One region of the Arthrobacter sp. TJ-270 genome, then DNA from elsewhere that is predicted to be linked to it. Evidence: riboswitches for the same ligand, from Rfam matches in the RefSeq annotation. Region 1 holds a riboswitch; each other region holds the start of a gene.
The links. Region 1 has a riboswitch for S-adenosylmethionine ahead of AC4D2M_RS01105 (aminotransferase class V-fold PLP-dependent enzyme). Riboswitches for the same ligand answer to the same signal wherever they lie in the genome.
Positions count from the first base shown of each region.

Region 2: another riboswitch for S-adenosylmethionine. It lies ahead of AC4D2M_RS03765 (rhodanese-like domain-containing protein); the one in region 1 lies ahead of AC4D2M_RS01105 (aminotransferase class V-fold PLP-dependent enzyme).
Region 3: another riboswitch for S-adenosylmethionine. It lies ahead of AC4D2M_RS13915 (ABC transporter ATP-binding protein); the one in region 1 lies ahead of AC4D2M_RS01105 (aminotransferase class V-fold PLP-dependent enzyme).

Region 1 covers NZ_JBZCNB010000001.1:228,640-232,505, forward strand. The annotation lists gene AC4D2M_RS01095 (cold-shock protein) at 32-235, shown strand; gene hisN (histidinol-phosphatase) at 394-1,218, shown strand; SAM riboswitch class IV at 1,275-1,390, shown strand; gene AC4D2M_RS01105 (aminotransferase class V-fold PLP-dependent enzyme) at 1,419-2,792, shown strand; gene AC4D2M_RS01110 (class I SAM-dependent methyltransferase) at 2,882-3,664, shown strand; gene AC4D2M_RS01115 (hypothetical protein) at 3,668-3,832, opposite strand.
Region 2 covers NZ_JBZCNB010000001.1:794,338-798,203, forward strand. The annotation lists gene pabB (aminodeoxychorismate synthase component I) at 1-882, shown strand, start outside; gene AC4D2M_RS03755 (hypothetical protein) at 975-1,259, shown strand; gene AC4D2M_RS03760 (aminodeoxychorismate lyase) at 1,369-2,223, shown strand; SAM riboswitch class IV at 2,312-2,437, shown strand; gene AC4D2M_RS03765 (rhodanese-like domain-containing protein) at 2,444-2,926, shown strand; gene AC4D2M_RS03770 (O-succinylhomoserine sulfhydrylase) at 2,997-3,866, shown strand, end outside.
Region 3 covers NZ_JBZCNB010000008.1:5,424-9,289, reverse strand. The annotation lists partial or broken gene AC4D2M_RS13925 (substrate-binding domain-containing protein) at 34-399, shown strand; gene AC4D2M_RS13920 (ThuA domain-containing protein) at 452-1,147, shown strand; SAM riboswitch class I at 1,215-1,312, shown strand; gene AC4D2M_RS13915 (ABC transporter ATP-binding protein) at 1,318-2,148, shown strand; gene AC4D2M_RS13910 (aliphatic sulfonate ABC transporter substrate-binding protein) at 2,217-3,257, shown strand; gene AC4D2M_RS13905 (ABC transporter permease) at 3,257-3,866, shown strand, end outside.

The DNA.
Region 1 (3,866 bases):
GGGGGGATCCTACACTCAAGGAATGATTTAAATGGCAACAGGTACAGTCAAGTGGTTTAACGCTGAAAAGGGCTTTGGATTCATCGCTCCTGACGACGGCGGCGCTGACGTCTTCGCTCACTTCTCCGCAATCAACTCCGGCGGCTTCCGCTCGCTCGAGGAGAACCAGAAGGTCAGCTTCGAGACCACCCAGGGACCCAAGGGCCCCCAGGCTGAGAACATCTCCGTTCTCTAACTCTTAGTTTTCAAAGGAAGGGACATCGGCTATCGGCCGATGTCCCTTCCTTGCGTTAAGACCGCAGTCAGCGGGCATCGCCCACGTGCAAGGGCACTCAACGCCCCGGGCATCAGGCCTCCCGCATCTGCGCGTCCCGAGGATATAGGTTGAACAGTATGAACCTCCAGAGCTACAACGATGACCTTCGCCTTGCCCATGTGATGGCCGATTCCGTCGATGACCAGACCATGTCCAGGTTCAAGGCGTTGGATCTGGCGGTTGAGACCAAGCCGGACTACACCCCGGTTACCGATGCAGACAAGTCAGCGGAAGAGGCAATCCGCGGACAACTCTCACGCGCCCGCCCGCGGGATGCCGTGCTCGGCGAGGAATTCGGGAGCAGCGGCGCGGGCTCGCGGCGGTGGATCATCGACCCGATCGACGGCACCAAGAACTTTGTCCGTGGAGTGCCGGTGTGGGCCACACTCATCGCTCTGGTGGATGAGGGCCGCCCTGTCGTCGGCGTCGTCAGCGCTCCCGCCCTCGGGAAACGGTGGTGGGCAGCAACCGGGACGGGAGCTTTCACCGGCAAGTCGCTGGCCGCCGCAACACGCCTCCGGGTCTCAAGCGTGTCTCGTCTGGAAGATGCCTCACTCTCCTACTCGAGCCTGTCGGGATGGAAGGAACGCGGCAACCTCGATGAATTCGTATCTCTCACCGAATCGGTCTGGCGTACACGGGCCTATGGTGACTTCTGGTCATACTGCCTCGTCGCTGAGGGCGCTGTGGACATCGCGTGTGAGCCTGAACTCAACCTGTACGACATGGCCGCCCTGGTACCGATTGTTACGGAAGCCGGTGGCCGGTTCACATCATTGGAAGGCGCGGACGGGCCCTTCGGCGGTAACGCGCTCGCAACCAACAGCACCCTGCATAACGATGTCCTGAAGATGCTCAACCCTTCGCTGGACGATCTGCTCCAGGAGAATACGGGTGCCTGACGTAGCCACGTAACAAAGCGAACGGAGGGTCCGGACTGTCTTATTCTGGACTCATTGGTCACGAGTGCCAGCGATAAACCCCGGTTTGCTGGCCGGCAACCCTCCTTCCGCGGTGGGGTGCCCCGGGTGACGACCAGGCCGTTCCAGAGAAGTGGTTCGGCAAGCGCGGGGCCTCCCTTGGCAGGTCCCTTGAGACCACTATGGGGTTAACTTCCGTGAGCAATGCACTTCTAGAGAGCACCAGCGAACTGTCCGCGGCGCCGCTTGCGTCAGTGTTGGGCGCTGAACTGCAGGCGCCGCTGGTTGACGGCACCGCTGTCCGCTACGTCAATCTGGACTACGCCGCTTCGACGCCGGCACTGCAGCAGGTCAATGACTACCTGCAGAGCGTTCTGCCCTACTACGCCAGCGTTCACCGGGGCGCCGGATACGCATCCCAAATTTCAACGTCGCTGTACGAGAATGCACGGAAGACCGTCCGGACCTTCGTCGGCGGTCGTGAAGACGACGCGGTCATCTTCACCCGAAACACCACGGACTCCCTGAATCTCCTGGCAGGTTGCGTACCTGGAGACGGCGAGGTCCTTTACCTCGACCTGGAACACCATGCCAATCTCCTGCCCTGGCTGGGCCGCCCCCATCGCGGACTCGTCGCCGCCGACACGATAGAGGCGACGTTTACCGCTGTGGAGGAGGTGTTGGCTTCCGGGGGAATCAACCTGCTTGCCGTAACCGGTGCCTCAAACGTGACCGGTGAGGTTCTGCCCATCAACCGGCTCGCCGCCCTCGCCCATGCTCATGGCGCACGCATCGTCGTCGACGCAGCCCAACTGGCCCCGCACCGACGGATGGATATCGGGCATGACGGCATCGATTACGTCGCTTTCTCCGGGCACAAGCTGTATGCACCGTTCGGGTCCGGAGTTTTGGTCGGCAGGCCTGACTGGCTTGACGTCGGAACACCCCACCTTGCCGGCGGCGGCGCCGTGAAGGCGGTGAAGGTCGATTCAGTTTCCTGGACAACCGGCCCTGCACGGCATGAAGGCGGGTCGCCGAACGTCCTGGGCGCAGCAGCGCTTGCCCACGCGACGGAGGTTATTGCAGCCCTGGACGCGGAAGACTGGCTCCGCCATGAATCAGATTTGCGGAACGCCCTGGTGGACGGGCTCTCCGCCCTTACCGGCGTCACCGTACACCGCATCTTCTCCGACAGCACCGACGCAATCGGTGTGGTGAACTTCTCCGTCCACGGTTACGACGCCGGCCTCGTCGCCGCCTACCTTTCCGCGGAGCATGGCGTGGGGTTGCGGGACGGGAAGTTCTGCGCCCACCCGCTGCTGAAGCGCCTGGGCCTGCCATCGGGATCGCTGCGCGCAAGCTTCGGGCTCGGATCGCGGCAGGACGATGTCGACAGGCTGCTCACCGGCCTCGCCTCACTCATCCGGGATGGGCTGGGAACCGACTATGTTGTCGACGCAGGGCGTTGGGTACCGGCTGTCGAGACCCGTTCCTTCCCGGATTGGGCTCCGCACACTCCGGGAACTGCGGGCGCAGCACCCTGCACAGCTGACTGATGGCGCGCTGACACTCCCGTTTCCCGAGCAGTCGAGACCGGGTGATTTAATTGACGGGTTCTGATCAAGTATCGACAGGAGCTATCGTCATGGGCGTTGGGGGTCCGCGCCTCGCTGAGCACCGCCGTCGTGAGTTGGCTCGGGGCTATCTGCAGGACAGTGAGCGCTATGAGCGCGTCCGTCCGGGGTATCCCCCGGAATGTGTGGACTGGCTCGTCCCGCGGGATGCACGGCGCGCTGCCGATATCGGGGCGGGAACAGGAAAGTTCACGAGGGAGCTCATCCACCGTTGCCCTGAGGTGACGGCGATCGATCCGTCGGAGGACATGCTCTCCGTCCTAGGACAGCAGCTCCCGGCGGTGGAGAAAGTTCAGGGCACGGCCGAGGCATCCGGTCTCGGCACTGCGAGCGTTGATGTTGTTTCAATTGCCCAGGCCTGGCACTGGTGCGACGCGGCGTCGGCGAGCGCGGAAGCGGCGCGCATCCTGGTACCGGGAGGAGTCCTCGGCCTTGTCTGGAATCAGCTGGATGTCAGCGTGCCGTGGGTGCACCGGCTCTCCCGCATCATGCATGCCGGAGACGTGTTCCGGCCGAACTACCGTCCCGCGTTGGGACCACTCTTCTCGGAACCGGAATCGATGGTAGTCGCCTGGACCCAGGCCCTCCCGGCTCCGGACATCGTTGAACTCGCCCGGTCCCGCAGCTACTATCAGAACGCTTCGCTGGGCACGCGTGCGAAAGTGGAGGCGAACCTGTCCTGGTACCTCCACGACCACCTCGGGCACAATCCCGAAGCCGTGCTCAACCTGCCGTATCTGACCTACTGCTGGCGGGCCGTCCGCCTCGACAGCACCGGCTCCGCCGGCATGTGATCCCTAGTCCGGGTCCGAGGCCCCGGATGTTTCCGCCGCGGAATCCGCACCCTCCGCAGGATCCTGCGCATGCGTCCCTGTGTCGGCCGGATCCTGCGACCGGTCCCCTTCCGCGGGCTGTTCGCTGTGCTCTCGCGGTTCTTCCTCGTACATTGACTCTTCGCTCATCCTGCCGGCCTCCTGGGTCGCGTTGGTGTCTGCA
Region 2 (3,866 bases), 570 kb from region 1:
GCTCCGGCTCCGGCCGAGCGGCTGCCCGCTCCCCGCTTCTCCGCACGCGATACACGCGAGCAGTACCTGGAGAAGATCCGCACGGCAAAGGCGGAGATCGCCGACGGCAACTCGTACGAGGTGTGCCTGACAACCGCCCTCACGGCTCACGCGGAGGGTCCGGTTCGGCCCTTCGAGGCCTACCTTGAGCTGCGGCGTGCCAACCCGGCTCCGTTTGCGCACTACTTCTCTTTCCCCGGCCTTGCTATTGCCAGCACCTCGCCGGAGCGGTTCCTCCGGCTCGACTCGTCCGGCGGGATGCGCGCCGAACCGATCAAGGGCACCCGGCGCCGCTCCGCCGATCCTGACGAGGACGCCGCCCTGCAGGCCGAGCTGCGCACCAGCACCAAGGACCGCGCGGAAAACATCATGATCGTGGACCTGCTGCGCAACGACCTCTCCCACCTGGCCATCCCCGGCACCGTCACGGTGAGCCGCCTGTGCGACATCGAAACGTACGCAACGGTGCACCAGATGGTCAGCACTATCGACGCGCAGCTGCGGCCGGGGTCCTCCCGCGCCGAAGCAGTCGCCGCCGCGTTCCCTGCCGGTTCCATGACGGGCGCGCCGAAAATCAGCACCATGGTTATCCTCGACCGGCTCGAAGGTGCACCGCGGGGTGTCTATTCGGGCGCCGCCGGGTACTTTTCGCTCGATGGGGCAGCGGACCTCGCCGTCGTCATTCGTACGCTCGTGATGGAGAATGACGACGACGACACCCGCCTCACGCTCGGCGTGGGCGGCGCGATCACGGCCGATTCCGACCCGTCCGAGGAGTGGGAGGAAGTGCGGACGAAGGCGTTCGGGGTATTGTCCGCGCTGGGCTCGTCCTTTCCGGCATAGTCCACATTGCTCGCTGCACGCGGCCTTCCGTCACCTCATCCCGTGTGGAAGCATTGAACAGGCAAAGGACGGATCAACGAAGGAGAAAGGTCATGACCAGCTCCCGCGATGAAAACACGCCCAGCCTGGACGATGTTCAGGAGCCGGACAACGAATTCCTGCCCAACCGGATCTACCAGGGGCACGCAGGAGAGCCCGAACGCCTGGATGATGACGCCCTGGCGGCAGCCACGGAGCAGGAGCGGGTCGACGCCGGGCTCATCGACTACGCCCCAGACCAGGTTCCGGATGCCACCGACCCCCTCCCTGAGGAGGCCTCTGACGAAGCGGACCGGGCACAGCGTGGACTGAACGGGGAAAGCAATCCCGATTCCTGAGAACGCCGGCCCATAGCGCTCGCCCCGGGGCCCTCGGTCGCTAGCGCCTATCGCCCTCCCTGGCCTCGCTTCGCTCGCCCCGGGCCCCTCGGTCGCTAGGCTGGTGCCCATGACTGTTCTGGTGTTCCTGGACTCCTCCTCCCCCGCAGGCCGGATCGCTGACGCGACGCAGCCGCAGCTCAAGGTCACTGACACCGGAATCACGCGCGGCGACGGCATCTTCGAGACCATGCTCGCCGTCAACGGCGCGCCCCGGAAGCTGCAGGCGCATCTGGCCCGGCTGGCGACCTCTGCCGAGGCGCTGGAACTGAAGGTGCCGCCGTCGGACGCGTGGGAACGCGCCATCGCCACCGCGCTGAAGGAAACCGGCGACGACGGCGAACTGGTGGTCAAACTCGTCGCCACCCGCGGGGAGGAAGGGGCCGGTGCGACCTCCTGGGTGCTGGTCTCACCGCTACCCAAGGGGCTGCGCGGGCAGCGCCTCTCGGTACTCCTCCTGGACCGCGGTTATGACAGCACCGTCGCGCAGCGCGCGCCGTGGCTGCTGATGGGGGCCAAGACTCTCTCCTACGCGGTGAACATGGCCGCCCTCCGCTACGCCCGCTCCCACGGCGCCCACGACGTCATCTTCACCTCCACCGACGGCAAGGTGCTCGAAGGCCCGACGTCGACGGTCCTGATTGCCCGGGTGACCGACGGCGTCAAGCAACTAATCACACCGCAGCTGGAGAGCGGGATCCTGCCCGGAACGTCGCAGGGGGCCTTGTTCGCGACCGCCCGTGATGCGGGCTGGGAACTCGGTTATGGCCCACTGGTGCCGGAGGACCTGTTCAACTCCGAGGGCGTCTGGTTGATTTCGAGCGTCCGCCTGCTCGCCGAAGTCGGGTCGATTGACGGGAAGCCGGTCACGGTGTCTCCCGAGTTGACCGCCGAACTCGGAGCCCTGGTGCAGGCAGTCTCCTGAACCGGAACATATAGCGCACGCGCAGGGCGTTACCGCACATTACGGCACAGCGTGGCGGACGGGGTTGCCGGTGCTAGGTTCAATCCGGAGTAACGAGCGCCAGTGCCAAGCCCTGACTTGCTGGCCGGCAACCCTCTTTCACGGCGGGGTGCCTCAGGTGACTACTCGGCACACCGATCAGGATCCACGATCACCAGCGTGCACAGCGTGAGGAGACACAGTGTCACAGCATTACACCCCCCATCAGCAGCCAGGCAACGGCTACGCCGGAGACATCACGCCGCGCGAAGCGGTGGAACGCGTCAGCAAGGGCGCCGTCCTCGTGGATGTCCGCACAGTCGAGGAATGGCAGACCGTCGGCGTCCCTGACCTCACCGATGCCGGGACCGTCCCCCTCTTCCTGGAGTGGAACCGCTCCGACGGCACCCGCAATGTCTCCTTCCTCAACCAGCTGAACGGCCTCAAGGGCAGGGAGCTGCTGTTCCTCTGCCGCTCGGGCGTCCGCTCGGTTGCCGCGGCGCAGAGTGCAACGGCTGCCGGGCACACCGCCTACAACGTGCTGCACGGTTTCGAGGCGAACGGCGGCTGGCGCTCCAGCGGCCTTGCGACCACCGCCCACGCCGAATCCGGTACCCCTGAATCCGGCAGTGCCGAATCCGCGGCTGCCAGTCCGGCGAACGGGCAGGGCGACGCCGGTGAGTGAGTCCACGCCGTCGTCGTTCTCTCCGGCAGCGGGTCGGGAGCCGATCGCCGGTAACGGTGGCTACCCCCGGATCCAACGGCCGGACGACGACACCGCCGCCTGGTCGCCCGACACCCTCGCCGTCCGCGGCGGGCTCGCACGGTCCAATTTCGAGGAAACGTCCGAGGCCCTCTTCCTGAACTCGGGATTCGTGTATTCCTCCGCGGCTGCGGCGGAGGCCGCGTTCACCGGCGACGTCGACCGCTTTGTCTACTCCCGGTACGGCAACCCCACAGTCGCCATGTTTCAGGAACGACTGCGTCTTCTTGAAGGAGCGGAAGCGTGCTTCGCCACCGCCAGCGGCATGTCCGCCGTCTTCACCGCGCTCGGAGCGCTCCTGGCTGCCGGCGACCGCGTAGTCGCCTCCCGCAGCCTGTTCGGCTCCTGCTTCGTCATCCTGAATGAAGTCCTCCCGCGCTGGGGCGTGGAGACGGTCTTCGTGGACGGCTGGGACCTCAACCAGTGGGAAGAAGCGCTGAGCGTCCCTACCACCGCTGTGTTCTTCGAATCCCCTTCGAACCCGATGCAGGAAATCGTCGACATCCGGGCAGTCGTGGAACTCGGCCATGCCGCGGGCGCGCAGGTCGTCGTGGACAATGTCTTTGCCACACCGCTGTTGCAGCGGTGCACGGAACTGGGTGCCGACGTCGTTGTCTATTCCGGCACCAAGCACATCGACGGCCAGGGCAGGGTCCTGGGCGGCGCAATTCTCGGCCGCAAGGAATTCATCGAGGGTCCGGTGAAGACCCTCATGCGGCACACCGGTCCGGCCCTGTCCTCCTTCAACGCCTGGACCCTCCTGAAGGGACTCGAGACGCTCTCCCTGCGGGTCAACCACTCCTCGTCCTCGGCGCTGACCCTCGCCCGCTGGCTGGAAGCTCAACCGGCAGTGACCTGGGTG
Region 3 (3,866 bases), on a different contig from region 1:
TAACCCATCGCAGCTACTGCCTCCGGCTTATTCATGGAGCGGTCCTTTCCTGTGCCTGATACTCGATCGGTGTGCCTTGCATCACGTTCGGGACCAGTACATACTCAGAGTCGGCATGAAGCAATCACGTTTTCCGCCTCTCCACGGACGCAGCACTCGACGAGACGGCTGGAAAGCAGGGCAGTCCGCGGGCCGAGCACTTCGATAAATCCTAAGGATGACCTGGCGGTCGTGGCGTACGACGACGAGGTCGCCTACCTTGCCGAGCCCGCCATCTCCGCGGTGCGGCCGCCGAAGCACTACGTCGGCCGGGTGGCGGTGCAGATGCTCGCCGCCCGGATCGCCGAGGGCCGGCGACGGCCCGTCCACCGCCTGGAGCTGAATCCGGACCTGATCGTGAGGGACTCCTCGCTTGGAACGCCTCACCCGTCACCTACAGAGATGAGCTCCCATGACAACAGCACTGCTCCTGAGCGGCACCGGACGGTACGCGGACCCCTGGCACCCCTTCGCCGAGACATCCGCTGCGGTTGCCGGCCTACTTCAAGACCACGGTCTCACCGTGGAAACCGCGGACGACGTCGACTGCGCTCTCGAAGGCCTCCAGGACTCCGCCTCCTGGCCGGACCTGCTGGTGGTGAACGTCGGCCTCCCCCGCGACGACGACGGCACGTCCCCCGGATCAGAGGCCGCCTCCGCGGGGCTGGACGCCTGGGTTGCCGGCGGGCGGCCGTTGCTGGCCCTGCACTCCAGCTCCACCAGCTTCTTGGATTCGGAGTCGTGGGAGAAGGCACTCGGGGGTCGGTGGGTGCGGGGCGTGTCCATGCATCCGGAGTACGGCCGGGCACACATTGTGTTGGAGGGCTCCTTTCCGGTAGGCGTCTCTGACTTCACGGTCGACGACGAACGTTACAGCTGGCTGCGCACGTCACCGGAGGTCGTCGTCCATGCCCGCCACGAACACGAGGGGCATCTGCATCCGCTGATGTGGTCGCTGGAGCGACCGCTGGAGCGCACCGTGGAACAGGGAGCGGGAACCGCTACAGCGCGGAGCTTCTACGACGCTCTCGGCCACGACGCGGCGTCGTACGCGTCACCGGAACACCGGGAGTTACTGGAGCGCGCGGTGGACTGGCTGCTCGCCTGACCGCTGTGGGCCTGCTTTGTTACGACATATATTGCAAAGGCACGTCAGAAAGTCGTTTAGTGGAAGTCCACCATCCCGAGCGGCCGAGAGACCTGGATCGTTGACGCCGCAGCAACCCTTACCTGCATGCAGGAGAACGGGTGCTACTGCCAGGAGCGATGGAGTTATACATGAGCACCGTTCTCAGCGCGCAGCAGCAGGCACAGGCCACTAACAACGCCACAGACAAGCTGGCCCTTCCCCTGACCTTTTCCTCCCTCACGCGGTCCTTCGGCGGCGGAACCAGCGAGCATGTAGTCCTCCGCGACATCAACCTCGATGTCCGCGCCGGTGAGGTACTCGCCATCGTCGGTGCCAGCGGCTGCGGGAAGTCCACGCTCCTGCGGGCCGCAGCGGGCCTCGACGCACCGACATCCGGTGCCGTCCTCATCGACGGAACCGCGGTCAACGGCATCGATGACCGCTGCGCCGTCGCCTTCCAGGAACCGCGTCTCCTCCCCTGGCTGTCGCTCCGGGCCAACGTCGCAATCGGCCTGCCCAGGGGAACCGGCGCGGCCGCCGGCAAGGCGAAGGTCACCGAACTGCTGGGCCTCGTGGAGCTCGCGGACTTCGCCGGGCACCGGCCCCGTGAAGTGTCCGGCGGCATGGCCCAGCGGGCATCCCTGGCCCGGGCACTCGCCCGGAACCCGGGCGTATTGCTCCTCGATGAGCCGTTCGGCGCTCTTGACGCCCTCACCCGGCTGAAGATGCAGGACCTCCTTCTGGATATCCACGCAGCCCAGCCCACTACGGTGCTGCTGGTGACGCACGACGTCGACGAGGCCCTCCAGCTCGCAGACCGCATCATCGTGCTCGGCAAGTCCGCCGATCCGTCACGCCCCGGCGCCTCCGTCACCGAGGTGCTCACCGTCCCGGGCGACCGCCCGCGGGACCGCAATGCCGCCGACCTCGGCCGAATGCGCAGCTCCCTGCTCACCACCCTCGGCGTCAAAGGCCACTAGACCACACACAGCTTGTTCCGTCGTCGTGCCCGTCTGCACGGCGACTGCTACCCCTCGCAAAGGAAACCATGAACCGCACCCGCTCGCCCTTCACCCGCCGCGCCGTCCTGTCCGTAGCGCTCGCCGCCACCGGCACGCTCGCCCTGACCGGCTGCCTCGCCGGTGAGAACGCCGCGTCCGCCGAAGAGGCTTCCACGGCCACCGAGCTCAACATTGACTTCGCCACTTACAACCCGCTCAGCCTGGTCATCAAGGACCAGGGTTGGCTCGAAGCGGAGCTTGAGGACGAAGGCGTGACCGTCAACTGGGTCCAGTCCGCCGGTTCCAACAAGGCCAATGAAGCCCTCCGCGCCGGAGCGGTCGACGTCGGATCCACCGCCGGGTCCGCTGCTCTCCTCGCCCGTTCCAACGGGTCACCGATCAAGACGATCGACATCTACTCCCAGCCCGAGTGGTCCGCCATGGTCACCGTCGAGGGCACCGGCATCGAGACCCTTGAGGACCTGCGCGGCAAGTCGATCGCGGCAACCAAGGGCACCGACCCCTACTTCTTCCTGATCCAGTCGCTCGAGTCCGCTGGCATCGACCCCTCCGAGGTCACCGTGCAGAACCTGCAGCACGCCGACGGCTGGGCAGCACTGAACAACGGATCCGTTGACGCCTGGGCGGGTCTGGACCCGATCATGGCTTCGGCTGAGCAGGAGGGCGCCGAGCTCTTCTTCCGCAACATCGACTTCAACACCTACGGCTTCCTCAACGCCAACGAGGAATTCCTCTCCGAGAGCCCCGAGCTTGCCCAGACCGTGGTGAATGCCTACGAGAAGGCGCGCGAGTGGGCGAAGGAAAACCCGGAGGAGACGGCACAGATCCTCGCCGATGTTGCCGGCATCGACGTCGAGATCGCCAACGCCGTCATCATCGAACGCACCAACCTGGACGTCGACCCCGCACCGGGCGAGGCACAGCGGAAGGTTCTCGAGAAGGTCGGCCCGGTATTCGTGGAAACTGGTGATGTCTCCTCGCAGGAGCAGATCGATGAAGCCCTCGACACCCTCTTCGACGACTCCTTCGTCACCAACGCCGATCCTGACGCCATCCAGGGTTCCTAATGACTCAGATGGGTAATCCCGGTAATACCGGGGCCAGCGTCTACCCCACCAGCAAGGAAGGCCTGGAAGCCACCGGCCATACCGTGACAACAGCGGACGACGACGGCGGCTCACCTCTTGAGCCCACAGAGACCTCCGGGGGGCTGCTGAGCCGGCGACCGGTCCGTCTCCTGCTGGGGCTGGTGGTTCCCGCCCTCATCCTCGTCGCCTGGCAGTTGAACTCGGTCGTGGGCGTGTTCAGCGCCGTGCAGCTGCCGCCGCCCTCCGCTGTGCTGACCGCCGCCGTCGAACTGATTGAGCGCGGCGAACTGTGGATCCACATCGCCATCTCCACGCAGCGCGTGCTCATTGGCTTCGCGCTGGGTGCCACGCTCGGACTGGCGCTGGGCGCCCTGCTCGGGTTGTCCCGGATGGCCGACGCGCTGCTCGCACCGACCATCGGCGCGCTGCGCGCGGTTCCGTCGCTGGCCTGGGTCCCGTTGCTCATTCTGTGGATGAAAATCGGCGAGGACTCGAAGGTAACGCTGATCCTCATCGGCGCGTTCTTCCCCGTCTTCACCACGCTCTTTTTGGCATTGCGCCACGTTGACCGGAACCTCGTTGAAGCGG